2 regions of the Yersinia vastinensis genome follow, and region 1 is predicted to be linked to the other one. Evidence: predicted binding sites of a transcription regulator. Region 1 holds the regulator's gene; the other holds the start of a gene.

Region 1 (16,188 bases):
CAACGCTGAAAGGGCCAAAACACGTGCGGTCTTACCAATGCCGGATTTTGTGAAGCTGCTAGTCATAATCCAATCCTTTTATCCAATTTTGTGGGTACTGATTTTTACGTTGCCATATTGAGTCACAACGGGATACCCCATCATCCTCCCCCTCTCTACGCCCCCCCGTAGGTTATTGTGACCGAGTTAACACTGCTGCCTATTCTGTGGTGTCAGGCACGATAATGCAGGTCGAAATTTGCAGGCCAGATCACGTATTTGTATTTACAGTGGAACTTCTCCCTGTGTTGGTCGTTCCCTCATCCTCCTATCTCCTCCCCCATGAAAAACTTTGTTACGGATGATTACCTAATAGTGTCACTCCCGCACTATCACCGTCATTGAAAAGCACCACTGAAACAGCATCAGCAGCATTGAAGCAGCATTAGCAATAAAAGGGTGTTGTTCGGTTAATTATTACCCAGCCAGATTAAGGCGTTGAAGCGTTAACCAACGCGCAGCCCTATACTCAGGCCGCGACGTCGTCCGGGGCAACCTTGCGAATGCATGGCGGTACGACGCGCAGCAAGAGAGTCATCAGGGGACTGGGAGTAATCGATGGGTCATGCCGGAATTTGCTTCCGCCATTTTTCTTCAGTCAGGTTCATATGAAAAGTTGTTTGCGTAAGCAAAGGAGTAACACATGGCTAATGTAACGCTGAAGGGCGTTTATAAAGCCTTTGGTGAGGCTGTGATTTCCAAAGATATCAATTTGGAAATCGATGATGGTGAATTTGTGGTGTTTGTCGGCCCATCTGGGTGTGGAAAGTCAACGCTACTGCGGATGATTGCCGGCCTTGAGGATATTACCTCAGGTGAGTTGTTGATTGGCGGTAAGCGGATGAATGAAGTGCCGCCGTCTGAACGCGGGATCGGCATGGTGTTTCAGTCATATGCACTGTATCCCCACCTTTCCGTGGCAGAGAACATGTCCTTCGGTCTGAAGTTGGCCGGTGTGAAGAAAGCGGAAATTAACCAACGGGTGAATCAGGTAGCTGAAGTACTGCAACTGGCTCACCTGTTAGAACGGCGACCAAAGGCGTTATCTGGTGGTCAACGTCAGCGTGTTGCGATTGGCCGTACCTTGGTCGCAGAGCCAGATGTGTTTTTGCTCGATGAACCGCTTTCTAACCTAGATGCGGCACTGCGCGTACAGATGCGTATCGAGATATCGCGGCTCCATAAGCGTCTGGAACGCACCATGATTTACGTCACCCACGATCAGGTCGAAGCCATGACCTTGGCCGACAAAATTGTGGTGTTGGATGCAGGCAATGTGGCGCAAGTCGGCAAGCCACTGGAACTGTATCACTACCCCGCAAACCGCTTTGTCGCGGGCTTTATCGGCTCGCCAAAAATGAATTTTTTACCGGTTAAAGTGACCGCCGTTGAACCGAGCCAAGTACAGATAGAGCTGCCAAATCGCCAGTTAGTGTGGTTACCGGTGGAAGGGACTCGGGTTCAGGTTGGTGCAAATCTGTCTTTGGGTATTCGCCCGGAACATCTGCTGCCAAGCAGTGCCTCTGAAGTCACGCTGGAAGGCGAGATTCAGGTGGTAGAGCAACTGGGTAATGAGACTCAAATTCACATCCAAATCCCGGCAATACGTCAAAACCTGGTTTACCGCCAGAACGACGTGGTGCTGGTAGAAGAAGGTGCAACATTCGCCATCGGTCTGCCGCCATATCGCTGCCATCTGTTCCGTGAAGATGGCACGGCGTGTAAGCGGCTGTACCAAGAGCTGGGCGTTTAGTTACCGCGACGCCGAGTTTCGGAAAATGTAAAGCACGCATGCCGATAGGCAAATATAACAGGAGATTACTGATGACTACTCTGCGCAAGTTACCGATAGCACTGGCTGTTGCCGCTGGTGTCCTTTCCACTCAAGCTATGGCTGTCGATTTCCACGGGTATGCACGTTCTGGTATCGGCTGGACAGGAAGTGGTGGCGAGCAACAATGTTTCAAAACAACCGGTGCTCAAAGTAAATACCGTCTGGGTAATGAGTGTGAAACTTATGCGGAAATTAAGTTAGGCCAAGAGCTGTGGAAAGAAGGCGATAAGAGCTTCTACTTAGATACCAACGTAGCGTATTCCGTTTCACAACGTGATGACTGGGAATCCACGTCACCGGCTTTCCGTGAAGCGAACGTGCAGGGTAAAAATTTGGTTGAATGGCTGCCAGGTTCCACCATGTGGGCAGGTAAACGTTTCTACCAACGTCATGACGTTCATATGATCGACTTCTACTACTGGGACATTTCTGGCCCAGGTGCGGGTGTCGAAATGATCGATTTGGGCTTTGGTAAATTATCTCTTGCCGCAACGCGTAACTCTGAAGCGGGCGGTTCAAGTGCTTGGATTGACAATCAACGCAAAGATGCCGATCACACTGTCAACGATGTGTACGATATCCGTTTAGCCGGTTTGGAAACGAACCCAGGCGGTACACTGGAGTTTGGTGTGGACTATGGTCGCGCCAACCCTGAGGACGATTACGCGTTAGCGCCAAATGCTTCTAAAGATGGTGTGATGCTGACGGCTGAACATACTCAAAGCATGATGGGTGGCTTCAACAAATTTGTTGTTCAGTATGCCACCGACTCTATGACCTCTTATAACAGCGGCCATTCACAAGGGACCAAAGTAGATAACAATGGTCACATGCTGCGTGTTATTGACCACGGTGCTATCAACCTGGCTGAGAAGTGGGATCTGATGTACGTCGGTTTGTATCAGGATACTGACTGGGACAACAACAACGGCACCACTTGGTACAGTGTGGGCGTCCGTCCGATGTACAAATGGACCAATATCATGAGTACTTTGGTAGAAGCGGGCTACGACAATGTTAAATCACAACGTACTGGTGACCGTAATGGTCAGTACAAACTGACATTGGCACAACAATGGCAGGCAGGCGATAGCATTTGGTCTCGTCCGGCAATTCGTGTCTTCGCAACTTATGCTAACTGGGATGAGAAGTGGGGCTATGTGAAAGACGGCTCTGACATCGGTATGGCACAGAACGGCACCATCGGAACAGATAGCCGTGGTAAGAGCAATGAAGTGACTTTCGGTGCGCAATTCGAAGCTTGGTGGTAACAGCACTCTTCAGCCGCCCATGGGCGGCTGTCATGTTTGCTCAATAACGGTTTTATCGGTGTGCGGGCTGCGGTCCGCATTCTGCTGACTAACAAGACGAATTGGTTAACTATGCCGACCTTGCCTGTGCACAGTTAGCGCTGACGCTCAATGTATGAGGGTATAACAATGAAAAAGAATCTGCTGACACTCTGTCTGGCATTGGCTCTGGGGGTAACTACTCCTCTGACCGCCCTTGCTGCATCAACGGTTTCTCCGGCGAATGTGTCTATCGCACCCACTATCAACACCGCCACATTACAGCAGTTGCCGTGGCAGCCATTAGTCCCACCGGCGACGCAGGACGTTAAACTGACTGCAGCCAGCCCACAAATCTCTCAAGGGAATATTGAAGGCGCAGTTGCTGCCTTTGCCCTGCCTGCTGACCGTGGCTCAATGGAAATCACGCTCAGTAGTTTAGTGACTGATAACGAACTGTTTGCTCCTAGCGTATTGGTGCTAGACGAACAAATGCGCCCGGCCGCTTATTACCCCTCTAGCTATTTCACTTATGAAAAAGCGGGCATCATGGTCAATGATCGGCTGCAAGGGGTGATGAAATTGACCCCAGCATTGGGCCAAAAACAAATTTATCTGCTGGTTTATACCACACGTGAAGATTTGGCAAAAACCACCACACTGTTGGACCCGGCCAAGGCTTATGCCATGGGCGTAGGTAATGCTGTGCCAAATATCCCGGACCCAATAGCGAAACATACCCCGACGGGTAACTTGAAAATTAAAGTCACTGCCGAGCAGGGCATGGGCAACGTGATGATTGGCTTAATTCAGTCAACACCGCAACCGGCACCTGTTGTTGTGGGTAGCGCCGCGCAACCTGCTGCGGTAGCGGCACCTGCACCAGCAAAAGCGACTGAGCCAATGCTGAGTGAGACGGAAAACTACTTCAACCAAGCGATTAAAGATGCGGTGAAATCCGGTGATGTCGATAAGGCGCTGAAATTGTTGAACGAAGCGGAACATTTGGGCTCAACTTCAGCCCGAAAAACCTTTATTGGTAGTGTAAAAGGCAAGGGGTAAATCCCGGCACTGCCGAATATGGCTGGATGATTGGTGCGCCTCGGCGCACCTTTTTTCTTGGCGAGGGATGTAAAAGATAAATAAGACTCTACGAGACGGGGAATACAACTGGCAGCGGTATCTTGGACGAGATGCCGAAGAGCCGTGTCTACAAGCTCTTTATTGTTCAGCTAATCAATTAAAGGATTTGATTGATGTTGAAAAAGCCCCAACTTTGTTTATGGATGGCGATGCTGCCAGGATCGGCACTGTTTGCTGAAGAAGACTATTCACATCGTCCCTTAACCCCCCCCTCTATCTCCAGTCCACAGATTAATATCCGAAAAAATCAGCGGCTCCCCATAAAGGTGACGGCAAAGGATCATTGGCTGCTGGATAAGCTGGCTGAAGAGTTGCCCAATGTCCGTTCGGCTTCAGAACCGGTGTTTCGTCAGGCCATGCAGTTAATCGACAGTGCCAGAACATGGGATCAAAGACGGTGGGTACAGCAATTTCCTGATATCAGTGATGCGCGCGTGGGCCGAATTGTGGATCTTTACCTGCAACTTTATGATGTAGAAGGTATCGAGCATGTGCAGGGGCTTGATGGACTATTACACCTAAGGCCTGAATTAACCCCCGCTCAAGGCTATGAAAAAGCCCGAATTATCAGTCTGGCGCGGGATGTGCTTTTTGCGTTATCTCAAAAAGGGCTGATGCTATCAACAGAAGAAAAACTGACCCCTTTCGCAGCGTTGAAGCTGGCTTGGTGGTTACATCAAGCGAAGCCCGCGACATTAGCCGAATTATCTGCCGCCATTTATCGTCCTGAACATGGCGTCATCCGAGTTCAGGCAGCAATACTTTATAACTATTCCCATTATAGGCATCGCTACGGCGACATAGCGGATATTTCCGCGACAGAATTATCTCATTGGGGGATAGCGCAGCTGGATGACCCGGAACAGCCGGTTTTCCGTGCGATGAAAGCATTAAGGGTGCTCCATGAGGGAATGACAGCTATTCCTGCGGTAGTGCAATCGGATGAGGCTTATCTGGCCAATGGATTTGCACCTAAAAATGCCCAAGGGAGTTATCTCACCGAACAACTCGCGGAGATGATTCTAGCCGGATGCAGTGTGGTTGGGTTTGATGTTTGTAGTCAGCAGGATTTCACGCAATTTCTTGATCTCCAGTATCCGGTCGGTAGCTTGGCATTTTCACTCAAAGCGACATTCAACCTATATTACCGGTTACAGGGCAAGGCCCTCGATGAATTGGATGGCAAAGATACTGAGCAGCTCTATAACTTATTGTTCGAAGAAGAAAAAAAATTACAACAAACAGGGGGTGTGGGGTACAGCCCGACGGTGATCTTCTTGTCCCATTTCAGTCAATCTAATGGGGCCGAAGCGCTGACTATCAAACAAATGGCCAGCGCTTTCAGCCGTATTGCCGAGTCAATGGATGTACCTAGTCTCCCTGAGGCCGCACAAAGTACCATTAATCGACTAAAACAATTAGCTGGATATATTACGGGCGATGCAGCCATTGATGTGGAAGAAGAGCGGTTTGTGTTGGACCTCAACGCGGTGAGGCAAAGTATAGAGCGCCATCAGCCTTCACTCTACCCGCTCGCCCAGCACCGACTTTATAAAACCGAACGCGAAAAAATAGTGCGGCAACTCGATTATCTTGATACGCGCTTGGCTTATCGCCATCCCCCGGCGGTATTTAATGAAAATCAGGCGATAAAAGCCATTTTGAAAGAAAAAGGCGTCAGGAACATCGATATTCCCAGACAATATACCTACCGTCAGGATCCTCAGTTTGGCTTGCCACAGAAAGAATTCGACTCACCTTTGGGCGAATTTAAACGACGTCGGAATGCCAGTAATCGCTTTGTGGCCAATATGTCGATGCTCGGCAACAATGGCAGGCCGATTAATGTTTTTGATACGTTAGATGCAAAAAAAACGGCGTATTACGCACAAATCAAAGCTCATCCAGCAATCCGAGCGAAGGCGATTGAGGCGCTGATTGATAATGGTCAGCGGCCACAGGGCACGGTGCTACAACATAAAATAGACGACTTTGCGCAGGCCTATCAGCCAGAATCAGAGAATACACGTTTCTGGGGGCATGCTTGGACAAAATTGGAGAGTCACTGGGTGTGTAAGCTACCACTGCCTAACCCAATGTGTACTATCGCCAGAGTTGAGGGGCCGCGCTACCGTAATGAAAAGGAGAATATGGCGGCAGGTATGACAGCCATGGTGATGGAGGTTAATTTGCTTAGAGGAATGGAGCGTGGGGTAACGATGGTGGAAAATCTCCCTCGGGGTGCTGACTCTCTTCTATCGCCCACACTGTCGGCTGAAATGGAAGAAGCCATTGCGCATCAAACCAACGTGATAAAAGAGCCTAGGGTGGGCGTTAATGTACCTGAAGAAACGGGTGAACTGGCATGGCAGTCAATAGAAAACGGACATGGAACACAGATTAGCGTGCAACGAGTTGAACTCAAAGACCACACTGTCTTGGAGGGCGTGCGTGAGGCTTGGGTCAGACAGGGAGGGAGCGGAGCATATTGGGAAGTGGACTTGTCAACCGGTCAAGACGTGGGGCTGGTCCTAAAGCAAGGCCCTCAATTTATTAAACCGGGCAAGTTGCTGGGAGGCGGGCCATTCCAATCACGAGCTTTACGCCCCGAATTTAACCCTGAAGTTAAATTAGGTAAAAAGATTGGCAGCGGAGGATCCGGGGATGTCTACCTTGATGCGAATAACCCAGACTTTGTCATAAAGAAATTAAAAACACAAAGCAGGGTGCTTATCACTGAGGTTCATATGAAAGAGGTTGAGTTTTTCAATCGATACTATGGGGAAGGTTCTGCTGAGTTGATTATTAATAAAAATCAATATCATATCCGAATGTACAGAGTGCCGGGGAAAGTGCTGATAGAGATTGATAGTCCTACTTTCCTACCTAATGCGAAGGAGCGATTTCTGAGCATGATGGACGATTTAGGGTATTACAATATCATCCATGAAGACCTGAATTTTAATAATGTCTTGTATGATGAAAAAACCAACACCTTTTACCCTATCGATTTCGATAATGCCTATGATGGATATTACTCAGCAAGAGAACTCAATAGTGACAGGCAATTCTGGGGCGTTAATATGAGGGTTAACAACATACTTGAGCATATTGAAGAATATAAAAAAAATTAAGCTATGGCGGAATGTTGTGGGACGTAATAAAAAAAGTAACCTGATGTCGCTCACTACCCATTCTGCGCTACAATGACGGCCTATTTACTGACTATCAAACACTAATTGCGAGGATGGAAATTTTCTCCTCGGCAGGGAGCGAGCCGTATGTTGACCGGCGATGCATCAATTTTGAAACCTATCCAATGGTGTGCCATTGAGCACCCAGCTCTTCCTGCTGATATCGCTGACTGGCTGATGGAGTTGGGGTCGATGACGCGGCGTTTTGAGCAACATTGTCAGCGGGTTCATGTCGAACCGCAGCGAGAATGCTTTATCACGCGTAATGAGTTGGGAGAAGATGCCGAACATCTGCCGGCTAGTGAACGTTATTGGCTGCGAGAAATTGTCCTGTGTGGTGATAATGAACCATGGCTGCTTGGCCGTACCGTCATCCCTGAGGAAACATTGTCTGGCCCGGATAGGGCGCTGGTGGATTTAGGGACCTTACCCCTGGGTCGTTATCTATTTGGTGGCGACAATTTGACTCGGGATTATATTCAAGTAGGGCGGCAAGATACCCTTTGGGCGCGCCGTTCTTTGCTCCGCTTATCTGGTAAGCCATTGTTATTAACAGAGGTATTTTTACCTGCCTCGCCACTTTATGCTTGAGGAACGTAGCCAGCACACCCGAAATGGGAAAGCGCGCGGGGACATTAGGTTTCGGCGGTTTGATGTGGTGGTGAGATTTTGGAGATTGATAAATTGAAGGGAAGTACAGTTCAGAGCAAATGGTTGGCCTATTGCCGTTTGATGCGCATTGATAAACCCATTGGTTCACTATTACTGTTGTGGCCGACGCTATGGGCATTGTGGTTGGCAGGGAACGGTATTCCCGATATCCACATACTGATTGTCTTTGTCTTGGGTGTCTTTTTTATGCGCGCTGCCGGTTGTGTCGTCAATGATTATGCTGACAGACATATTGATGGCTTTGTGAAACGCACGGCATCTCGGCCCTTGCCAAGCGGGCTTATCAGCGAGAAAGAAAGTAAAATCCTGTTTGTCGTATTGGTGCTGATGTCATTTGGTTTGGTATTAACACTCAATAGCATGACCATCTGGCTATCGCTGGCTGCACTGGCTTTGGCTTGGGTATATCCCTTTATGAAACGGGTCACTCACTTGCCGCAGGTAGTACTGGGGGCCGCATTTGGTTGGTCAATCCCTATGGGTTTTGCCGCCGTGAGTGAGAGTTTGCCGTTGGTATGCTGGCTACTTTTGCTCGCTAATATTTGCTGGACGGTCGCTTATGACACGCAATATGCCATGGTGGATCGTGATGATGACCTGAAAATTGGTGTTAAATCCACAGCCATTTTATTTGGTCAGCGCGATAAATTAATCATCGGGTTGCTGCAATTGGCCACGTTGATTTTAATGGTCACTATTGGCTGGTTGATGAATTTGGGGGGCGCATTTTATTGGTCAGTTTTGCTGGCAGGAGCGCTGTTTGTTCATCAACAGAAGATGATTGCCCAGCGTGAACGCGATCCTTGCTTCCGTGCTTTCCTGAATAATAATTATGTGGGGCTGGTGCTGTTTCTCGGCATTTTGGTGAGTTACATATAAAAAATGGCCAGATGATAAATCCGGCCATTCTGTTCTTCATTTTTCTCTTACAGGATTAATCTTCCGATTCATCCTCGGCCTCAGGGGCGGGTAACTGATTGTTGGTTTCCGCCGGCATACTGACGCTTTCGATTGTCAGCTTCACTTCCGGCGTCATCAACGCACTCAGCATATTGTAAACTTCCAGCGTATGTTCCTGAATGGCATCACCGCTGTCGCTGATGTAGCCTTCCTCTCGCAAGGTGCCGACCAGTGTCGAGAACACGGCTTTATCGAAGAATTCAGGTGCGTTAATCCCATGCAATACAGACAAACGCTGCGCCATAATCCGGCTTTCTTTTTCCAATGCACCACGGTTGATACTTGGGTTAGCACTGAGTAATGACAGTGTGATTGCGTAGCGTTGCAAGGTTTCACGCACACCAGCGGCCAGTAATTGCAGAGGGCGAATACGGGCTGGGTTCAGCACCAATTCATCCCCTTTATCGCAAATCAGCTGCTGGCGAGCCAGTTCATCTATCAATGTATCCAAGGTTTGTGGCAACTGCTCCTTGCTGTAATGCAGGAATAGTTCAGCTTTCAACATCGGATAAATCATACTGATTTGGCGCAATAATTCCGCGCGGGTAATGCGGCGGTGGTACATCACCATACTGGCGATCAGTGACGGTAACATCAGCAAGTGCTGGATATTATTGCGATAGTAAGTCATCAGCACGGCTTGTTCCCGTGGCAAGATGATAATGTCACCAATATTGTCTTTCTCCACCTCAAACTTATTCATATTCAAGGCGTGATTAAGTAGCTCTTCCGGTGTTTTATCCGGTACCGTGACATCTTTCGCATAAGGCGCATTGCGCATCAGTTGCAGGTAGCACTCAAGTTGCTCCAACAGTTGCTCACGGGTTAGTGAACGCTGACGTGAAGCCAACAATGCGGTCGAACACAGGTTCATGGCATTTGCTGCCGCAGCATTGTTAATTCTGACCATAATCTTGCCAGCCAAATCATTTACTGCCGGAGTCAGCCAGCTCGGGCGCTGTGCTTCAATGGGGTCAATCGCATCCCGCCATTGCGGTACATTGGTGTTTAGATAAGTGGTCAGCGGGATTGGCTCACCAAAGTTGACATAGCCCTGACCCAGATTGCGCAACTTGCGCAGGCCACGCAACATCTGCAACAGGTTTTCTTTCTCTTTGGTGGCTCCTCGCAGCTCTTTGGCGTAAGTACCCACTTCCATCACATGCTCGTAGCCAATATAAATTGGCACCAGCGTGATGGGCCGCGAACCGCCACGTAACATGGCTTGAATCGTCATCGACAGCGTGCCGGTTTTCGGTTCTAGCAGGCGGCCGGTTCGTGAGCGCCCACCTTCAACAAAATACTCTACGGAATAGCCGCGGGTGAATAATTCGCCCAGATATTCGCGGAACACAGTTGAGTAGAGTTTGTTGCCTTTGAAGGTACGACGGATAAAGAATGCACCCAAACGGCGGAAAATCGGGCCGGCAGGCCAGAAGTTAAGGTTAATACCGGCAGCAATATGTGGCGGTACAAGCCCTTGATGATAAAGCACGTAAGAGAGCAGCAGGTAATCCATATGGCTACGATGGCAAGGCACATAGACTATCTCATGACCATCTTGCGCTAACTGGCGTACGCGCTCTGCATTATGGACGTTAATACCCTGATACAAACGGTTCCACGTCCAGCTCAATACCCTGTCAGACAGACGCACGGCTTCATAAGAGAAGTCTGCGGCGATCTCTTCCATCAGCGTAATCGCATTTTGCTGCGCTTTCTCATGGGAGATTTTCTTGGTACGTGCTTCATCTGCCACGGCTTTTTCAATCGCCTTAGAAGCCAACAGCTTTTTGAAGAGGTCTTGGCGATCTGGCAAGCTCGGGCCGACAGCGGCCAGACGTTGGCGGGAGAAGTGCATCCGCGCCACGCGCGCCAGCTTATGGGCTATCGTCTTATCGGTGCCATGCTCACTGGCCATCCGGCGCAATGAAACTGTGGTCGAGAAACGCACAAAGCTATCGCGGCCCAGCCACAATACGGCAAAGAATTTCTGCACACCATTCAGCACACGCAGATGCGGCGTACCATGGCCTTCACGCCCTGGCGAACGACCAAACATCACGGAAACCGGCAACATTTGAATGTCCAGCTCCGGATTATTGCGGTGCAGATCTAGATAATCGTGGAACAGCTTGACCGACTCTTGCTTAGGTGCGTAATAACGAAAGACTCGAGGGCCATTATCGATAAACACATGACTTGGCAGTTGCACGCCATCGATTTCCAATGGAATCAATGGGTCGGGCAGATCCTGCGCCTGACACTGCGCTCGCAAAGTCAGCAAATCAGCCTTAGAATTGTAAGGCAAAACGTACAGAATAGGACGAGAAGGGTCTAACCCTAACTCAGTCACAGGATCTGCCGGAATAACCTTGCTTTTTACCAACAGTTTAAGTGGTAAATTCAGTAACTTATAATATATTTTACGCCAACCTGACATAACTACATGAAGCCTCTTGTTAGCAATTCGTCGCAAGGATACCAGAAACTGGTTTTGAGATCTGTGGTGATAAGACAACAGAAAGCGGCAAAGATCATCATTAACTTAAGATAAAGGCAATAAAACATGGCGAATCAATCAACAGGGCTTACCCGAATCTATAAAGCGGCCGGTTATTCGATGAAAGGCCTCAGTGCTGCCTGGAAAAACGAAGCCGCATTTCGCCAAGAATCAGTAGCTGCCATCGTCGCTATCATACTGGCCTTCTGGCTAGATGTAGATGCTTTAGCGCGCATTTTATTGATTGGCAGTGTCGCGTTAGTGATCATTATTGAAGTCATTAATAGTGCCATTGAAGCAGTAGTTGATCGCATCGGCAGTGAATTCCATGAACTTTCAGGCCGTGCCAAAGATATGGGGTCTGCCGCTGTGTTTCTCGCTATCCTGCTGGCGCTTTTTATCTGGATAACGGTGCTCTGGCAGCATGTGGGCTAGTTGCGTGGCTGAAATATCGTGGCTTTGGGCACGGTGAGCAACACAATAAAAATAAGCTGTGATTAATCCCTGTTTTTATTCACTCTTTGGTTCCCAATACAGGCTTACCTGTATATACTCACAGCAAGACTGTATAAACAAACAGGGGGCGAAATGAAAGCACTTACGACCAGACAGCAAGAGGTTTATGACCTGGTGCGCGATCACCTATCGCAAACTGGCATGCCGCCGACCCGTGCCGAAATTGCGCAGCGTCTGGGATTCCGCTCTCCTAACGCCGCTGAAGAGCATTTAAAAGCATTGGCCCGCAAGGGTGTTATTGAGATTGTTTCTGGCGCTTCCCGCGGTATTCGTTTACTGATGGAAGAAGAAGATGGCCTACCGTTGATTGGCCGAGTTGCAGCAGGTGAACCCTTGCTGGCACAGCAACATATTGAAGGGCACTACAAAGTCGATCCTTCCATGTTTAAGCCAAGCGCAGATTTCCTACTGCGGGTTAATGGGATGTCGATGAGAGATATCGGTATTCTGGATGGTGACCTACTGGCGGTGCATAAAACACAAGATGTGCGTAACGGACAAGTGGTTGTCGCGCGAATTGACGATGAAGTCACAGTAAAACGCTTGAAAAAACAAGGTAATATCGTGCAGCTTCTTCCTGAAAATAGCGAGTTCCAGCCGATTATTGTCGATTTGCGTGAACAAAGTTTCACTATTGAAGGACTGGCCGTTGGTGTCATCCGCAATGGCGACTGGATCTGATTCTAGTTGTTGATGTATACCCTCTTTACTTAGAGGGTATATTGTTCATATAACCTTCTGTTCTATTAATTCACTTTATATTGAGAACAATCCGATAATACGTGATTACCTGCTGTTTTAACTGAATATAATATGGTTTCGTTATTCAATTATGGTCCTCATTACGACCAGTAACATTGGTTTTCCTTCAGTTATTAATATCCTCTGCTATAGTTATTTATACGGTAAATAAAACAATCATGCTTAATTTAAATTAAGACTGTGAGTGACTAATTTAAGCAAAGATTGGTTTTATAAAGAATGTTTATCGTACCTAATTAACTTATTCCAAGATAGCGGAGTTATTATGAATAAAGATCAAGCTGACGGTAACTGGAAGCAGTTCAAAGGAAAAATTAAAGAGAAATGGGGCAAACTGACTGACGATGACCTAACCGTTATTGAAGGTAAGCGCGACCAACTAGTAGGTAAGATCCAAGAGAAATACGGCTATCAGAAAGAGCAAGCCGAGAAAGAAGTGAAAGCTTGGGAAGACCACAGCAAATACCGCTGGTAACAGCCTTAAAAAGGAATTTAATTGATGTCGATATAAATTATATTGGGTCTCTCATTTCATAGAATATACGTTATTACATAGTGATATTAATAATGAAAATATTCTATTTAGTCCTAATCTAATATCGATAAGACACAAGGAAGTGTCCTGTGGTAGCTTCTATTTATTATCATGGCAGTGTTCTTTAACGCATATTCTAATTCAACCTATTACTGTATTATTACTATATTGATAACGGGCTGACCCTTATCGCCAGATATTTATTTTTTTTTCATCACAATAGAATGGTCATGATCACAATGATCGTGGCTTTCACATGCTTCAACTTCCCCGCATTTAGTGCATAAGCCATGGGCTTCCACCACGCTATGGCGCAATGTAAAACCAGACTGTTTTGCTAACTGTGCCAGTGCTTCTTCAATACCTACAGTCGGGCGTTCAGTCACAATCTTGCAGCGATCACAGATAAAGAGTGCGGAGGTATGAGTTGGCTCTTCAAAATGATGGCACAACACATAGCTGTTAGCTGACTCTACTCGGTGAATAAACCCTTGTTCGAGCAAAAAATCTAATGCGCGGTAGACCGTTGGCGGTTTAGCTTGCGGCTCGGAAACACGGAGCAAGTCTAATAAATCATAAGCGCTGATTGCGCCGGGCTGTTGCGCCATGAGGCGTAAGACTTCAAGACGTTGCGGTGTCAGCCGGACGTTACGTTGTTGGCACAGGCTCTCAGCCTGAGCAAGCAGCTTTTCCTGGTTGGTTGAGTTCATGGTTTCATCCCGCAGCGTTTGAATGGAACAGATTTTATCATATTTACGGTTAATCGCCGATAGATGAAAAAGTGCGAAGCCGTGGAGTATCACAATTTTGGTAACGTACAGTAAAATATCCCTTTTTATAGCACAGCTATCCCCCACGCGGTCATCGTCAGGTTCTATGGTATAATCACGCATTCCATCCCTTTGTCTTGCGTATTTAATGCGCAAGGAAAATGGGTAATTGATGCAGTAATAACCGATGAAATCACAGTAAATGCACGAAGCTCAGACTTTTTCCAGCACTCAGGTAGATATGCCCAAATACCCCCTACAACGTTTTTCCGTCGCGCCGATGCTCGATTGGACAGACCGCCATTGCCGCTATTTCCATCGTTTGTTAACTAAGCAGACGTTGCTCTATACCGAAATGGTTACTACAGGTGCGATTATCCATGGCAAAGCAGACTATTTGGCTTATAGCGAGCAAGATCATCCCGTCGCGTTACAGCTTGGGGGCAGTGATCCACAAGCGCTAGCACATTGCGCTAAATTGGCGGAGCTTCGTGGATACAATGAAATTAATCTGAATGTCGGCTGCCCTTCTGATCGGGTACAAAATGGGCGTTTTGGCGCTTGTCTAATGGCTGAGTCAGATCTGGTTGCTGATTGTATTAAAGCCATGCGTGATGTGGTTTCTATTCCTGTCACGGTGAAAACCCGTATTGGGATTGACGAATTAGATAGCTACGAGTTCTTGTGTGAATTCGTGCAGACTGTCGCAGAACGTGGTGAATGTGATATTTTCACGATCCATGCCCGTAAAGCCTGGCTTTCAGGATTAAGCCCAAAAGAAAATCGCGAAGTTCCTCCTCTGGATTATGAGCGGGTTTATCAGCTTAAACGTGATTTTCCGGCACTGACTATCGCTATTAATGGCGGTGTCAAAACCTTGGCTGAGGCTAAAGACCATCTTAAGCATCTCGATGGTGTGATGATGGGGCGTGAAGCCTATCAAAACCCCAGTATTTTAACGCAAGTGGACCGCGAACTGTTTGATCCAAATGCACCAGTGGTCGACAGTGTTAAAGCTATAGAAGCGCTTTATCCTTATATTGAACAGGAGCTGTCGCGTGGCGCTTATTTGGGCCATATCACTCGGCATATCCTTGGTATTTTCCAAGGGATCCCCGGTGCGCGCCAGTGGCGCCGTTATTTGAGTGAAAATGCGCATAAGCCCGGAGCTGATGTTTCCGTGGTAGAAAAGGCGCTAGCTCTAGTGACCCGCCCACAGCATAATTCGTTGTAGGAAATCCCACTATAAGTTAGTCAATTTGACCACGCCTGCCAGTTTTCTGGCAGGTTGTGTTTTATTTATACCCTTTAAATTCAATATGTTAATCTTATTTTCAGGTTGGCACGTTTCTTGTAATACTCCTAATAAACCCTCTGTTTGTATCCAACATAATTCAGTTGCAGGAAGGCGGCCTGCGAGATAATCCCGATGAGCATACCGTGGTAAGCGATGCGGATTATTGAGAGACGCCAACACACATGCAGCTTGAAGTATGGTGGGGATAGATTTTATGCATGGGAACAAACAATGATTAAGGAGCCAGCCATGTTCGAAATTCTCTTTGTGATCGGCTTTTTTATTATGCTGATGGTGACCGGTGTTTCTCTGTTGGGCATATTCGCCGCTTTAATGGTTGCCGCTGCTTTTATGATGCTAGGTGGGTTATTTGTGATGATGATTAAGTTATTGCCATGGTTGATATTGGCGGTGGTCATTGTCTGGATATGGCGTTCAATGCAAAAACCAGTTGTAAGACGTTACTGATTATTTTGTTTTCTTGCGGGAGTGATCACAGGCTGAAAGTTTAGTCAGGACAATTGTCGAGAAAACGTATTTTTTCCCGAATCAGCTTGCTAGGATGCTAGCCGATACGATTTGGTATCACATTTTCATCCCTGCCAGAGGTGAAAATAGCCGTATAAACGGCAATGTCATCTAAGTGAATATGCCTCTGACAGAATACTCTGCTA
Region 2 (16,188 bases), 1.9 Mb from region 1:
GTTGGAGTAACTGCTGACGAATGATGTCACCGGAAACATGGTGTTTACGGAATAGATTGCCACCCTCTCCAGTTTCCATCAGTTCAATAAATCGCAACTGAATAGGTCTGGATTTTATCCAATGAAGGAATGCCGCCAGATTACGATCATTGACATCTCGCATCAGCACAGCATTGATTTTGACTTTCTCAAAACCAGCATCAAAGGCGGCATCAATGCCTTGCATAACCTGTTGAAATTTATCTTGCCCAGTAATGGCATGGAACTGCCGAGGATCGAGGCTATCAACGCTGACATTAATGGCTGTCAACCCTGCCTCACGCCATTGAGCGGCATCACGCGCTAAACGATAGCCATTAGTGGTTACCGCCAAAGTACGGATCGCTGGGTTTTGCCGGATAGTGGCAATGATATCGGTGAAATCGCGTCGCATAGACGGCTCGCCGCCAGTTAGACGAATTTTCTCCGTGCCCAACAAGGCAAAAGCACGGCTAACCCGGCTTATCTCGTCAAGGCTTAGAAAACTTTTCAATCCGTCCGGACGATAGCCATCAGGCAGACAATACGTGCAACGAAAATTGCACACATCGGTAATCGATAGGCGCAAGTAATAAAACTTGCGCGCAAATGCGTCAGTCAGTTGTACCATAACACCTTTCCAAATACGGGAGATGCAGGCATTTCTACCTCGCACCCTGGTGGCTTATCGCCACGGCCAGAACATCATATTGTCGGTAACAGAAACAACGTAGACGCTAAGGCTAGGAGTTTGCGTTCAGTCACTGCTTTAAGCATTGAGCGAACCATGGTTAAAAAAGCAAAACTCATCACGACTGTTAATCGCTAAAAACCTCACTTTTCCTAGAGATTCTAACGCTAAAACTGCAGGATAGCCAATTGCTGTTTTTCGCTATATATTTTTATATACAACGACTTATACAACAAAACACCTTGTTATTGAGCTTATTTTAATCGGTGGCTAATACTTTGTTTAAAATCACGAAAATCATGGCTTTTATCGCGTTTTAACGTCAAATCCATTAACGTATGCAGCAATTTCACTATTAGCTACGCTGTAAGAGCTAGGCAACACTATTTTTGACAGGAAACATATGCGAAATCGCACATTAGCGGATCTTGACCGGGTGGTTGCATTAGGCGGAGGACACGGTCTAGGGAGAGTTATGTCAGCACTTTCCCCATTAGGCTCGCGTCTGACCGGTATTGTTACCACCACCGATAATGGCGGTTCAACCGGCCGTATACGTCGTTCTGAAGGCGGAATCGCTTGGGGGGATACGCGTAATTGCCTGAATCAGTTAATAACCGAGCCAAGTGTTGCCTCTGCTATGTTTGAATATCGCTTTACTGGTAATGGCGAATTGGCGGGCCATAATTTGGGCAATTTAATGCTCAAAGCGCTGGATCATCTGAGCATTCGGCCAATTGAAGCCATCAATTTGGTACGCAGCTTGCTGAAAGTCGATGCTTGGTTAATCCCAATGTCAGAACAACCGGTAGATTTACTGGCTATCGATCATGAAGGGCATCCGGTATACGGCGAAGTGAATATTGACCAACTAGCACATATGCCACAAGAGATGCTGCTATCGCCCCATGTCCATGCAACAAAGGAAGCGATTGAAGCGATCAGTCAGGCCGATGTCATCTTAATCGGGCCGGGCAGCTTTTTAACCAGTTTGATGCCACTTTTGCTGCTAGATGATCTAACGCAAGCTTTGCGGCGCAGTTCTGCCAGCATGATTTATATTGGCAACCTAGGGCGAGAGCTCAGTGTGGCTGCTGCAGAACTGTCGTTGCATGAAAAACTGGCTATCATGGAAGAAAAGATTGGCCGAAAAATAATTGATGCAGCAATCGTTAGCCCGCGTATCGATATTAGCGGTGTTACGGACAGAATTATTGTTCAGCAGCCGTTGGAAGCCAAAGATATCCCTTACCGCCATGACCGTGAATTGCTGCGTCAGGCACTGGAAACCACGTTACAGCAATTGGGTGGCGCAAGCCCAACACCGTTGAGCTGAGAACGTTATTTTCTGATCTGCTCCTGCAAAGCAGCGTTAGCATTCATATGGATATAAAGCGCTTCTACTTTAGCCCGTGCCCATGGGGTACGGCGTAAAAACTTCAAACTCGATTTAATGCTGGGGTCACTGGTGAAACAATTGATTCGAATACGGTATGCCAGCTCTTCCCAGCCATAATGATCTACCAGCTTAGTCAGTAACTGTTCCAGAGTAATGCCGTGTAGTGGATCTTTGGATGAGTGGTCGCTCATGATTTATCTCGCGCTTTTATGATGACGATTTTATCAGCCGCACACCTTAATCAGGATCGGTTGATGCGACAAGCAAAATTCCCAATTTATCACCCCGCTATTTTACATATCACGGGGTGATCCCCTGAACATCAAGATATTGCAATAAACTGTTGGCGCAGTTGATGAACCTGATCACGTAACTCCGCCGCCTGCTCAAACTCAAGATTTTGTGCGTGCGTATACATCTTCGCTTCCAACTCACGGATTTTCTGATCGAGTGCTTTAGGTGGCAATGATTGATAATTGTCAGTATCAGCCACTTTGCTACCCCGCCCCTTCCCTTTACCACGGGTCGAAGGCTGGCCTAATTGCAAGATATCGCCAATTTTTTTATTCAACCCTTGAGGGATAATGCCGCGCTCTTCATTGTATGCTTGCTGTTTAGCCCGACGCCGTTCAGTTTCACCAATGGCTTTCTCCATTGACGCAGTAATTCGGTCACCATAGAGAATCGCTTTACCATTGAGATTACGCGCCGCACGGCCAATCGTCTGGATTAAGGAACGCTCAGAACGCAAGAAGCCTTCTTTGTCGGCATCCAAAATGGCAACTAAGGAAACTTCTGGCATATCCAACCCTTCCCGCAGCAAGTTGATGCCCACCAGCACATCAAATTCGCCTAGGCGTAAATCACGAATAATCTCCACCCGCTCAACAGTATCAATATCCGAATGCAGATAACGCACACGAGCGCCATGCTCTTCCAGATATTCCGTGAGATCTTCGGCCATACGTTTAGTCAGTGTGGTAACCAGCACCCGCTCGTTAATAGCGGCCCGAATACGGATCTCCGACAGCAAGTCATCTACCTGAGTGGCCACTGGACGAACTTCAATCACGGGGTCAAGCAAGCCCGTTGGCCGCACCACTTGATCAACCACCTCGCCGCCAGATTTCTCCAACTCATATTTACCCGGTGTGGCTGAAACATAGATGGTCTGTGGGGCTAACGCCTCAAATTCTTCAAAACGCATTGGACGGTTATCCAACGCTGATGGCAGCCGGAAGCCATATTCCACTAATGTTTCTTTACGTGACCGGTCACCTTTGTACATCCCACCAATTTGCGGGATGGTGACGTGGGATTCATCCACAATCAATAAGCCATCGGCGGGCAGATAATCAAATAAGGTTGGAGGTGGCTCACCCGGCCCACGGCCAGAAAGATAGCGAGAATAGTTTTCAATGCCAGAGCAGTAACCCAGCTCATTCATCATTTCAAGATCAAATTGAGTGCGCTGGGTAATACGCTGTTCTTCCAGCAATTTATTGTTCGCTAAGAGCACCTGACGCCGCTCGGCCAATTCAACTTTAATCTCTTCCATCGCCTGCAAGATACGTTCTCGCGGGGTAACATAGTGTGTTTTAGGATAAACCGTAAAACGTGGAACTTCGTGCTGTAGCTGCCCTGTTAGCGGGTCAAATATGGATAACCGCTCAACCTCTTCATCAAACAACTCTACCCGCAATGCCCACTCATCGGATTCTGCCGGGAAGATGTCAATGACCTCACCCCGCACACGGAAAGTCCCGCGCTGAAAGACTTGATCATTACGGCTGTATTGCAGCTCTGATAAGCGACGTAGAATTGAGCGCTGGTCAATAATCATCCCCTTGGTCAAATGCAACATCATTTTCAGATACAAATCTGGGTCACCCAAGCCATAAATGGCAGAGACCGAGGCGACCACGACCACATCCCGTCGTTCTAACAATGCTTTGGTTGCAGATAGCCGCATCTGCTCGATATGTTCGTTTACAGAAGCATCTTTCTCGATAAAGGTGTCAGAGCTTGGGACATAAGCTTCAGGCTGGTAGTAATCATAGTAAGAGACGAAATATTCCACCGCATTCTCGGGAAAGAACTCTTTCATCTCGCCATAAAGCTGGGCGGCCAATGTTTTATTTGGCGCTAAGACCATCGTTGGGCGGTTCAAATCAGCAATAACATTTGCGACGGTAAAAGTCTTACCGGATCCCGTTACCCCCAACAGTGTCTGATGGGCCAGACCATTTTCTAACCCTTCTTCCAATTTACGGATGGCCTCAGGCTGATCGCCTGCTGGCTTAAACTCAGAATGTAGTTTGAATGGTTTACTCATGAATTTGCTACCCGCCGGAGAATTGCACACTGTCAGGAGGCTAATTATGAAAGCCCCATGGATTTTTGCCACCGCTATGATACTGGATATAAAACCAGCTTAAAACAGTAAAATGCCTTAATTTGCCTAACCACCATATTGTTTGCATCGTTACAGTGACATGTTGCTCTCGTTTGCACACTAAAAGTGTTTTTATCCCCAGCCATTAACATAAACACATTATTCATAGTTAATTGATTAAAGATCATCCATCCATCAAGGTTATCTTTTTTGAGTGCTTGATTTTAACTAACTCATTGAAAAAACAAATTTTTATTAAAAAGTCGAGAATCCGGACAACTGGAGCCAAAGCCGCGCCGGCTCTCGCTTGCCACCAGTTTTCTATCGCTCATGCACAAGGTTATCCACAGGAATGGTGGATAACTCATTCCACCCCATAAGGGCCGCGTGTTGGCGAAAAGCGAAGGTTAGCGATGAAATAGAGACAAACTGACTTTTTTAGTGTTTTTTTTACATTTTTATTTCGCCGCATATTTCAATTAGTACTAAGTAAACTATTTGCTAATTCTATAAAGTTCGTCTTCTGCTATCGCCATGTAGACAGTTCTCTCCCCCAAAATTGTTACTGCACCATTATTTTCGCCTTGGCACTGCTTGAGTGCAATGAAGCACTGTTCATCGCTGTTCCCCGTCGTCGCCTCGGCCCTTCTTAACCCTATTTATGCATTAAAACCATTTACAGCTCGTTAACATGCGAGTTTTCATTCGGACTCTGCCAACTTGGCCCAAGAGTTGCTTTATATCTCTACGAAACGAAGAAATGAAAGGAGGAATGCGCTAAAGCAGTGCATAACATCAATTGACCAAGAAGCTCTCATAAAGAGGGTGATAAAGGGTGAAAATACCCCATTGATGTCATTTTATGCCGCTATCAGCTCACTTTACATCAATTTACACTCACAACCACCCACTAGAGATGTGGTGTTTTATGCTGCAATGCCGCTATCAAGTATGCAGATTTGCTGGTTAATTCTTCACTAGCCGTTACAGAACACCGGGACACCTGTGAACTACTGAGATCGACTGAGGAGAAGCACTGATGCTGAGTTTAACCGCTGTAAATCAATACTATGGTCAGAATCATATCTTATGGGATATCAATCTAGAGCTTCCTCGTGGCCAATGTACTTGTCTGATTGGCCGCAATGGCGTGGGTAAAACCACGTTAATTAATTGCATCATGGGGCATTTACCGATTAAGAGTGGCACCATGACTTGGCAACCTAACCACGAACCACCACAGAATTTACTACAGCAATCGGTCGAGGGGCGCACCGCGCTGGGCATCGGCTATGTTCCGCAAGGGCAGCAGATATTCTCTCAACTGAGTGTTGAGGAAAATATGTTGATCGCCGTGTTAGCAGGTCGGCATAAGTCACACCCGATTCCAAGCTGGGTTTTTGATTTATTCCCCCAGTTACATGATAAACGCCTCCAGCGTGGCGGAGAACTCACTCGCCATCAGCAGCAACAATTGGCTATCGCCAGAGCCTTAGTTGCCGAACCAGAATTGCTGATCCTTGATGAACCGGGAAGCGGCACATTACCCCCACTAAGTGAAGATATCGGCAATATTTTGCATCAACTCAGCCGTAGCCTTGGTATGACCGTGTTACTGGTTGAACATCGATTGCCTTTTATTCAACATGTTGCTGATCGGTTCTGTTTGATGGCGGGAGGGCGAAATGTGGCACAAGGGACATTAGAGCAATTGGATGAAAAGATGATTATCGAGCATTTAGCCAGTTGATTGGGCTATGGATATTTTTCGCTTGTCCTGTTTGGTTCCGGTAACAGGGCTAATCTTCTATTAGCCCTGAGGTTGTTGACATCCAAGAGGCCGCTACACCCCCGTCGGTACATTCTTCCTAATCATGGGGTGTGCCAGCAATCCCAAATCCAGATACTCCCCCAGATTGCAGCGTGCCATCGCGGGTAAAGCCTTCAAATCCGTCAAATGAGGGATAACACCCAGTAATGGTGCCTTTATCATCTGCGTTAATGTTGCCAAATATTCCGATTGCCGCGTACCTGCGGGTATCACCTCATTGGCGACCCAGCCGGCCAGCGTCAATCCCGCTTGCTCGATAGCCAAAGCTGTCAGCAATGCATGATTGATGCACCCCAACTTAACCCCAACAACCATAATGACTGGCAATTGCTCTTGCTGTACCCAATCGGCAAAAGTTGCTTGTGCAGAAAGTGGCGTAAACCAACCTCCAGCCCCTTCTACCAGTACCCAATCCGCAGTTTGCTCAAGTTGGCGTAAGCCATGCGATAAAGCAGGCAAATGAATCTCACGCCCTTCGCTTATGCTGGCAATATGTGGTGAGGTGGCCTCCCGCAAGGTCAGTGGATTAACCTGCGCGTAACTCAACATCTCAGTACTGTTAGCCTGTAGTGCCAAAGCATCACTGTTGCGTAATCCGTCAACCGTCATCTGGCTGCCCGAGGCCACCGGTTTATACCCTGCGGTGCGGTAACCCATCATTTCTGCGGCTTGCAGTAATGCACAACTGGCGACAGTTTTACCGACATCGGTATCTGTGCCGGTGATAAACCAACGTTTAATCACGATAAATTACCCCATAAACCAAATGGTAACTCAACGGGCAGTAGCCAGATTGCGTGTTATAGGCGCGTTGCAACGCCATCAAGCGTTGACGGCCACTTAACCCGGCCTCACGCCCCTGATGCAAATGCGTGGCCCCAATACCCTGTAGCGAGCGCATAAGAGCAATGACGTCTGGAAATTGCTGCTGATACAACTGCGGTGTCAGGGTATGTCGATAGTCTTGGCAAGCGGCACTAATATGCTGAAATGAAAGAAAATCGTTCACATGTCGTTTACCATCAACTTGTTGCCACGCCTGCCCTAACTCATCAAGAGACCCCTTCGCCAGAGTAGAGAATAAAATGATTCCACCCGGGCGCGTGACTCGGTGCAACTCAGCCAGTGCGAGCGGTAAATCAGCACACCACTGCACCGCTAAATGACTAAAACAGATATCAACGGATTGATTAGACAGAGGAATAGATTCGATATCACCGAGTAGATAGTCATCAGCCTGCTGCTGCTGCTGCGCGTGCGCCAACATGCCTGCAGCCAGATCCAGCGCAATGACATGCTTGCCGAGTTCACGCCAGCGGCGGCTAAAATGCCCGGTGCCACATCCGGCGTCCAACACTGAATGTCCAGAATATTGCGCGCCAAGTGCCAGTAAGATTTCACCTGTTTGGCGCTGCATATCAGCCGCAGTATCGTAGCTACCCGCCGCTCGGCTAAAGGCTGCCGCAATTGCCTGTTTATTCACTGTTGATTTATTCTCAGCCCATGTTGACCGTAGGTTTTCAGTGGCAAATGCCATAAAGCACCTCCAATAACCGGTCAATATCCTCACGGCGGTGGGCGGCACTTAGCGTAATGCGCAGCCTGGCTCCTCCCGGTGGAACGGTCGGTGGCCGAATCGCCGTAACCCATAATCCTGCGGTGCGCAGTTGATCTGCCAATGCTAACACTTGCTGATTATCCCCTACCCGCAATGGCTGGATGGCTGTTTCAGATTCCCCTAATGACAATGGTAACTCTGCTACACCACGACGAAATTGTGCAATGCGCTGTTGAAGCCGCTGGCGTAAATCATCACCTTGCTGAATACGTTTTAATGCCGCTTGCAAAGCAACTGCCTGTGCTGGAGGCATCATGGTGCTGTAAATCAGATGACGAGCATATTGCAGCAAATATTCGGCTACCGGCTCCTGACACAACACCGCTGCGCCACTTAAACCAAATGCTTTACCAAAAGTGACCACCAGCAGCTCAGGTTTCACCCCTTGCGCCCAGCAACTGCCCCTCCCCGCCTCACCTCGCACACCAATGCCATGCGCATCGTCCACTAATAACCAGCCCCCGGCTGATGCGCTCTGCCGTTGCAACTCGGCCAACGGTGCACTGTCACCATCCATGCTGAAAACCCCTTCAGTCACCACCAAAGTTTGACCGGAGCAAGGCTTATTCAACAGATTTTGCAATGAATCGGCTTGATTATGGGCAAAGCGCCGTAATTGAGCCGGAGAGTGCGCCGCGGCTTCCAACAAAGATGCATGGCTGAGTTTATCCGCCAATATCCGATCATCAGCGCCCGCCAACGCCGCCAATACCCCTTGGTTCGCAGCATAGCCAGAGATGAATAATAAGGCGCGCGGATATCCCAACCACTCAGCTAATTGCTGCTCTAGTTGAGCATGAGGTTGGCTATAGCCCGTCACATGGCCGGAACCACCACTGCCTACACCATAGCGCGACGCCCCTTGCTGCCAAGCGGCAATCACTTCTGGGTCCTGACTTAGCCCCAAATAGTCATTGCTGGAAAAGTTAAGATATTCTTGATCGCCTCGCTGCAACCAGCGCCCGTTGACGCTATTGTTGACTTGGCGGGTACGATAGGCCAATGCTTCGCGCCGCTGTTGCAGCCCGATTTCAATCTTGTTGTGCCAGCTCATCAGACTGCCGCGTTATAAAATTGAGCACTGTCTGCGTGCAGCAATTGCTTGGTTAATGCTTGTTGCTGTTCATGAATACCCTGCTCTGTCGCTGTCTGTTGCGGGTTCAACCCCAGTTTACGAAATAGCTGCAAATCTTTATCTTCTTCAGGGTTCGGCGTTGTCAGTAGTTTGCAGCCGTAGAAGATGGAGTTAGCGCCCGCCATAAAGCACATCGCTTGCGTTTGCTCGTTCATTTGCTCACGCCCGGCAGAGAGTCGCACATAGGATGTTGGCATCATGATGCGGGCTACCGCGATGGTGCGAATAAACTCAAACGCATCGACATCTTCGTTATTTTCGAGCGGCGTCCCTTTTACTTTGACCAGCATGTTGATCGGCACGCTTTCCGGTGGTTTGGGCAAGTTTGCCAGTTCTACCAATAATCCGGCTCGGTCACGCACGGTTTCGCCCAATCCAACAATTCCACCGGAGCACACTTTGATTCCGGCATCGCGAACTTCACTTAACGTATCGAGCCGCTCCTGGTAGCTGCGGGTGGTTATGATGCTGCCGTAGAATTCTGGCGAGGTATCTAAATTGTGGTTGTAATAATCCAACCCGGCCTCGGCCAAACGGTGGGCTTGTTGCTTATCCAGTGTGCCAAGGGTCATGCAGGTTTCCATCCCCATCGCTTTAACCCCTTCCACCATTTTTTCCAAATAAGGCATATCGCGCTCATGGGGATTTTTCCAGGCAGCGCCCATACAAAAACGGGTCGAGCCGGCAGCTTTGGCTTTTTTAGCGGACTCCAGCACTTGCTCAACCTGCATTAAGCGTTCGCTTTCTAATCCGGTTTTATAGCGGGAACTTTGTGGACAATATTTGCAATCTTCCGGACAAGCGCCGGTTTTAATTGACAACAGCGTGCTGACTTGTACCTGACGAGGGTCAAAATGTTGACGATGAATTTGCTGTGCTTCAAACAACAAATCCAGCAGCGGTTTTTCAAACAGGGCCTGGGCTTGCCCGACTGTCCAGCGAATATAATTTGCCATTACAGCTTCTCCAAGGAAGAGAAAAAAGTGTCGCCAGTGTAAATAAACTCGATATACTGTCAACCATTCTTGCATCAATTTGGTTTACAACAAATCCCCATGACACCTTCTGACCTAGCCTTCGACCAACGCCATATCTGGCATCCCTACACTTCAATGACCGACCCGCTCCCCTGCTATCCCGTTGTGGCAGCCGAAGGCGTTGAGTTGCAGTTGGCTGATGGTCGACGCCTGATTGATGGCATGTCGTCATGGTGGGCAGCTATTCATGGCTATAATCATCCGGCACTAAATCATGCTGCACATCAGCAGTTAGATGAGATGTCGCATGTTATGTTTGGCGGAATTACCCATCCACCGGCGGTCAAAGTGTGTCGGCAATTAGTCGATATGACCCCGACAGAGCTGGAATGTGTGTTTTTAGCCGATTCTGGTTCAGTCGCGGTGGAAGTGGCACTAAAAATGGCGTTGCAATATTGGCAGGCGAAAGGGGAACGGCGGCAGCGAATTTTGACACTACGCCATGGTTACCATGGCGATACTTTCGGCGCAATGTCGGTTTGTGATCCTCAAAATTCCATGCACAGCTTGTATCAGGGTTATCTGACAGAAAATCTGTTTGCCACGGCCCCACAATGCCGATTTGATCAGCCGTGGGATCCTGAAGACATCACAGATTTTGCCGCGATGCTAGGTAAACACGCCCATGAGATTGCTGCAGTAATTCTGGAGCCAGTGGTGCAAGGTGCCGGTGGGATGCGTATCTATCACCCTGATTATTTACGCGAGGTACGAGCATTGTGCAATCAACACAATATTTTGTTGATTGCCGATGAAATTGCCACGGGTTTTGGCCGTACCGGTAAATTATTTGCCTGTGAGCATGCGCAAATCGTGCCGGATATTCTCTGTTTGGGTAAGGCGCTTACGGGGGGATATCTGACGTTATCCGCCACACTGACTACCCGTAAGGTGGCTGAAATTATCAGTAACGGTGATGCTGGCTGCTTTATGCATGGGCCGACATTTATGGCCAACCCACTGGCTTGTGCTGTTGCCTCCGCTAGCCTGAATTTGTTGGCTGAAAATCACTGGCAGCAGCAGGTTATGTCGATAGAAAACCAATTAAAACAGGCATTACTCCCACTAGTAGAGCGCCAAAACGTCGCAGATGTACGGGTGCTGGGGGCCATTGGGGTTGTTGAAATGAAAGAAGCGGTTAATGTTGCTCGCTTGCAACGCAGTTTTGTCGAACGTGGGGTGTGGATACGGCCTTTCGGTAAGCTAATTTACCTGATGCCACCTTATATTATCTCGCCAGAGGCGCTAACCCAGCTCACAGATGCTGTAGCTGACGCAGTAAATAAGCGCTAATAACATAATTTAATAGGTGTAATTGTCGATGTCAGTCGGAATGCGGGCAGCGCACAGTAACCGGAATCTACACAGAATACGTGAGGACGACAGGCACTGCCCAAATTCAAAATGACAAGTAAAATAGCCTATCGCGCCAGGATACTTACCCACATTGGGCCTTTACCTACCGGATAACGGCCTAAGGTTGTCAGTTGGCCACTGTTCTGATCGATTCGGTACACGGCAATATGATCAGATTTTTGCCCGGAGGAGATCAGGAAATGACCGCTGTGGTCGATATTGAAACCGCGCGGTTGTGCTTCTGTCGGATGATGCCCCACCAACGAAATTTCACGCCCATCGTCAGAGACACTGAAAATGCTGAGCAAGCTGGCTGTACGGTCACTGATATATAAATGGCGACCATTTGGGGTGATATGGATATCAGCCGCCCAGCAGGTATCGGTAAAGTCAGTTGGCATCGCATTCACAGTTTGAATTAACTGATATTCCTGCCCGTTATTACTGATCTGATAAACATCAACCGAGCTATTCAGTTCATTGACACAGTATGCAACGTGATGATTTGGATGGAAATCCATATGACGTGGACCCGCTCCGGTAGCAACAGTGATATCTGTTTGTGCATGTGGGGCCAGTTTGCCATCAACACTCAAATCAAATAGCCGCACTTTGTCTTCTTTCAGACAAGGCACCAACAGAATCTGATTAGTTGGGTCAATATTTGCCGAATGAGGCGCAGGTAAGCCGTCTAATTGCTGAATAGGTGCCTGCACCACGCCATGTTCATCAATAGGGCTGATGCTCACGCAGTTGAAACTATAAGAAGCAGAGAACAAGAAGCGGCCTTGCAAATCCGTACCAATATGTGTCGGGCTACCAGGAAGTGGCGCCATACCGGCTGCGGTCAACGTCCCCTCATCGCTAATATTGTAGCTGACAATACCGAAATCAGGGCGCACCCCAACATAGAGATGACGCTGGTTCGGGTTGATTGTCATTGGCTGTACCTGACCCGGCACCTCGACTGTTTGCAGTAAGGTTAATTCACCGGCGGAATCTAATTGCCAGACGTGAATCTGCTGACTGTCTGGGCTTGCCACGTAAACCACTTGCTTCATCTTTACTCCTTAGCCAAATGTTTTTTCATTAACTCATCATTTTAGCCTAGCTTACCTGACTGAACAGACATAACAACAGTCCGCCACTCTGTGGCTCAAACTTATCCTACTTTTTGATTAATATTTGAGGGAACGATAAGGCAAGAGAGGGAGAAATCAGTATAAAAAGGGAGCAATTGTTACTATTGCTCCCTTAAATGAAAGTAATCAGAAGTTGTATTTCACACCCAGCATTGCGCTGGTGTCGCTGTAGCCTTTATTCCCTAACTGCTGACCAATATTACCCCAAAGGTTGAGCCGCTTATTAACCTGGCCCTCAACACCCAATTTCAACTCAGCAATATTAGCTGTACCGGTTTGCTTAACGGTGACATTGTCCATTATTGTGCCAAAATCTTTAGTATTGTGAATCCAATTGGCTTCAACAAATGGTTGGAATATCCGATCATTATCTTTATCTTGCTGACTATAACCGTGCATAAAAGCTTTCACCCCAAGGCGGGTTTGGATATTGCCATCTCCCACACCTGAAACGTGAGTACCGTTATCTTCTTTATGAGAGTCCGCTTTCACCCCCATCCAGACGGCTTGAGCTTTAGGCTGTATAAAGTAGCTACTATTTAGACTTTCGCCGACCTTAAAGGTATAGCCGGTCTCAACAGAGGCTGTCACACCACGAGATTTATAACTTTCTGCCGCCAGACTCTGTCCTTCAACCCGGTTATTAAACCAACTGTATTGCGCCCAACTGTCCACATATAAACCTGACTTGTCGGCTTCATTGGCATACCACGTGCCATACATGCCAAGGCTATAGCCATCGACTGAAGAACGGGCACTGTATCCGGATAAGCGAGATTCGCTGCGACTTTTACTATTACCGTAGCCAGCCATGACACCCAAGTGGAAACGATTTAAATTATTAGTGCTCCACTGAGCAATATCGCCTCCTAGCTGCAACACATAGCGATTGCTCTGGGTGCCCAATTGGTCATCACTGTCCCTAACACGAGTATGCCCCCCAGCATTGCGCATCCACATACTGGTTACTTTCCGTTCGCCTGTTAATGCATCAATATATTGAGTTTCGCCTAAACGATCATGCAAGCGCATGACAAACATATTATTTGCTGCCGCCAGATTGGCGGAGTAACCACTGGCTTCTGGGCGCTCAATTTTCTGTTTTTGACCGGGATGAACCTCAGAGGGAGCGGTTGGGTCGACGGGATCAACTGGGTTAACAGGGTCTACTGGGTTAACCGGATCAACTGGGTCTACTGGGTCTACTGGGTCTACTGGGTCAACCGGGTCAACCGGGTCAACCGGGTCAACCGGGTCAACTGGGTCAACTGGGTCAATAATCTCAGGCGGATCGATCGGCGTAATGATCGGCGTAGAGGCATTGGTCAAATACCAGTGGTTGCTATTACCGTTTTGAGTTCGGTCTACACTGCTATCATGTCCGCGATTCAGACTGTAATCGTAAGCACCAGCGACAATACGCCCCGACTGGATAAATTCCCCCTCGGAATCACCATTAACCCGAATCAGCTCAATACCCTCCAATGTTTCATTACCTAACCCTCCAGCATTTCTCACCACGACGTAAGTGGTTCCGGAGGTGTTGCCCTCGACTAAGAGCTTATCCGTCTCTGAAGTATCATCATTGAGTGCGGTATTAAAATAGATATACCCTCCGTCACTGTGATAATTCCCGGTAACGGTCAGCGTTTTGAACGTCGAACTATTATCAAGATAATTAACAATGGCACCGTTAGATAAATTCAACGAGGTTAAATTTGAATCACCGGACATATTCCAGATACTGGAGTCGCCATTAATGGCCAAATTAATCACTCCATCATTGCTACTAGTGCTAGCAAGACTTTTGGTGACCCCATTAAAAACAGAACCATCAGCAAGTCTCAAGTCAATTAAACCACTTTTCTCTGCCAACACGTTGCCATCAATATGGAAAATACCGGTAGTAGAGAGATTATTATCCGCATTATAAGACTTTATTTCTGAACCTACGCCTGTCGCATAAATGGCATTTGAATTAGTGCCACTCACATTAATGGTTAAACCACCTAATATATTGATAATACCGCCATTAGTATTGGTATAAAGCCCCACTGCGGCTTTTAAGCCATTCGCATTATTACCCGTCGTCATCACCGTAGTGCCATCACCTAAATTGACGACACCTCTTTTATTGGCAAAAACCCCATCCGCAGCGCTGCCTGAGGTGGTAATGCGACTCTCCTTACCGAGCGTCACACTGGCAGACCCTGTTTGCCCCGAATCCCCCATTTCACGGTTACCGGCATAGACTCCGTAGCCCAGACCGTCGACAAGATTTGCCCCCGAGCCTTCGGTCGTAATACGAGCTCTATCGCCCAGGACAATATTATTGTACTGCCCGGCGGTATTGGTGAGGTTGGCACGGACACCAATTCCATATTTAGCAGATATTACGGCATCACTGCCAAGTGTAATGAGACTTGACCCCGTGTTATTTCCCGCATTAATACCATCCCCAGAAGCCCCTAATGCTGAAATGATAGCATTATCACCAATAGTAATGATGGCCGGATTATTCGCTGGCGCACCTGATTTTATTTGTATTGCATCAGCTTTGTTACCCGAGACACTGATAAACAGATTATGACCAAACTTCATCTCCCCGGCCTGATTTTTATACAATCCAACAACCGCATTCGTTGGGCTTGAGACTAAATCAAATGTATTGGTAATAGAATAATTGTCACCATAGATACCGTCCCAGAATGTCGTATCAGTGCATATCGTTAAATTACACCCAGCATAACTTTGAGCGGTCAACAGACCCATAGCCAATGAAACAACAATAGCAATTCTTTTCTTTTCGAAAATTTTAGCCGGGGAAATATTCATATTAATGTCCTGGTTGGTCCGTACAAAAATCAAAAAATTGAAAACTTGCCATTTTCATCAACACTTTATTTTTATTAGAATCACGTCTATTTTTTTATAAAAAGCTTGAAGAGATATATTTTTAAATAGATAAATTCTGAGTAAAATATACCATGTCCGTATCACTCAATAATTTAGGAAGAAAGACCCTGCAATGTGTGAATATTCCTACAAGGAAATGCACACTAAAATATTTAATTTAAATTCAATCAATTGACCTAATAAGGCGAATGATGAAAAATAATAAACATGAAGATTATTTGATTAAGATCATTTAAAAGCTAACCTACCACTTGAGTGGGTTATTTATGATTTTTACGGGAGAAAATAACATTTTAACCCCCATTAGTATTATATGAGTATGAAGACAATGACATTATCTGTTTTCTGGATTGTCATGGGTAAATCATGCTCACTCACCTCACTCTGGTTTAATCAGCCCCCTATCCGGTGTATTATCAGAAAATACTGCACGGACATATTATTCTCATACTTAGAATTAGGGCTGCTATGACATACCGTATAATTGCATTGGATTTGGACGGGACACTGTTAGACAGTAAGAAACGTATTCTGCCGGAATCCTTATCCGCATTAGCGCAAGCACGCGCTGAGGGCGTGAAAGTTGTGGTGGTCACTGGCCGCCACCATGTAGCGATTCACCCGTTTTATCAAGCATTAGAGATAGATAC

The links. The regulator LexA, encoded in region 1, represses DNA repair genes until DNA is damaged. The targets are predictions, from matches to a motif close to TNCTGTATGTACATACAGNA.
Region 2: a site for LexA is predicted at 4,524-4,543, ahead of uvrB (excinuclease ABC subunit UvrB). Genes of this name have one in related genera too.

Annotation. Positions count from the first base shown of each region.
Region 1 is NZ_CP173260.1:347,518-363,705, forward strand. Features, by position in the region: gene malE (maltose/maltodextrin ABC transporter substrate-binding protein MalE) at 1-66, opposite strand, end outside; partial or broken gene ACIOG0_RS01470 (hypothetical protein) at 453-667, shown strand; gene malK (maltose/maltodextrin ABC transporter ATP-binding protein MalK) at 683-1,792, shown strand; gene ACIOG0_RS01480 (maltoporin) at 1,864-3,144, shown strand; gene malM (maltose operon protein MalM) at 3,313-4,224, shown strand; gene ACIOG0_RS01490 (hypothetical protein) at 4,419-7,439, shown strand; gene ubiC (chorismate lyase) at 7,587-8,090, shown strand; gene ubiA (4-hydroxybenzoate octaprenyltransferase) at 8,184-9,050, shown strand; gene plsB (glycerol-3-phosphate 1-O-acyltransferase PlsB) at 9,106-11,574, opposite strand; gene ACIOG0_RS01510 (diacylglycerol kinase) at 11,701-12,069, shown strand; gene lexA (transcriptional repressor LexA) at 12,223-12,831, shown strand; gene ACIOG0_RS01520 (CsbD family protein) at 13,178-13,387, shown strand; gene zur (zinc uptake transcriptional repressor Zur) at 13,648-14,157, opposite strand; gene dusA (tRNA dihydrouridine(20/20a) synthase DusA) at 14,420-15,451, shown strand; gene pspG (envelope stress response protein PspG) at 15,764-15,982, shown strand.
Region 2 is NZ_CP173260.1:3,245,794-3,261,981, forward strand. Features, by position in the region: gene moaA (GTP 3',8-cyclase MoaA) at 1-649, opposite strand, end outside; molybdenum cofactor riboswitch at 636-780, opposite strand; gene yvcK (uridine diphosphate-N-acetylglucosamine-binding protein YvcK) at 1,113-2,045, shown strand; gene ACIOG0_RS15135 (VF530 family DNA-binding protein) at 2,051-2,299, opposite strand; gene uvrB (excinuclease ABC subunit UvrB) at 2,431-4,443, opposite strand; gene ACIOG0_RS15145 (ABC transporter ATP-binding protein) at 5,543-6,253, shown strand; gene bioD (dethiobiotin synthase) at 6,347-7,078, opposite strand; gene bioC (malonyl-ACP O-methyltransferase BioC) at 7,071-7,871, opposite strand; gene bioF (8-amino-7-oxononanoate synthase) at 7,855-9,006, opposite strand; gene bioB (biotin synthase BioB) at 9,006-10,043, opposite strand; gene bioA (adenosylmethionine--8-amino-7-oxononanoate transaminase) at 10,143-11,417, shown strand; gene pgl (6-phosphogluconolactonase) at 11,546-12,541, opposite strand; gene ACIOG0_RS15180 (autotransporter outer membrane beta-barrel domain-containing protein) at 12,749-15,394, opposite strand; gene ACIOG0_RS15185 (pyridoxal phosphatase) at 16,007-16,188, shown strand, end outside.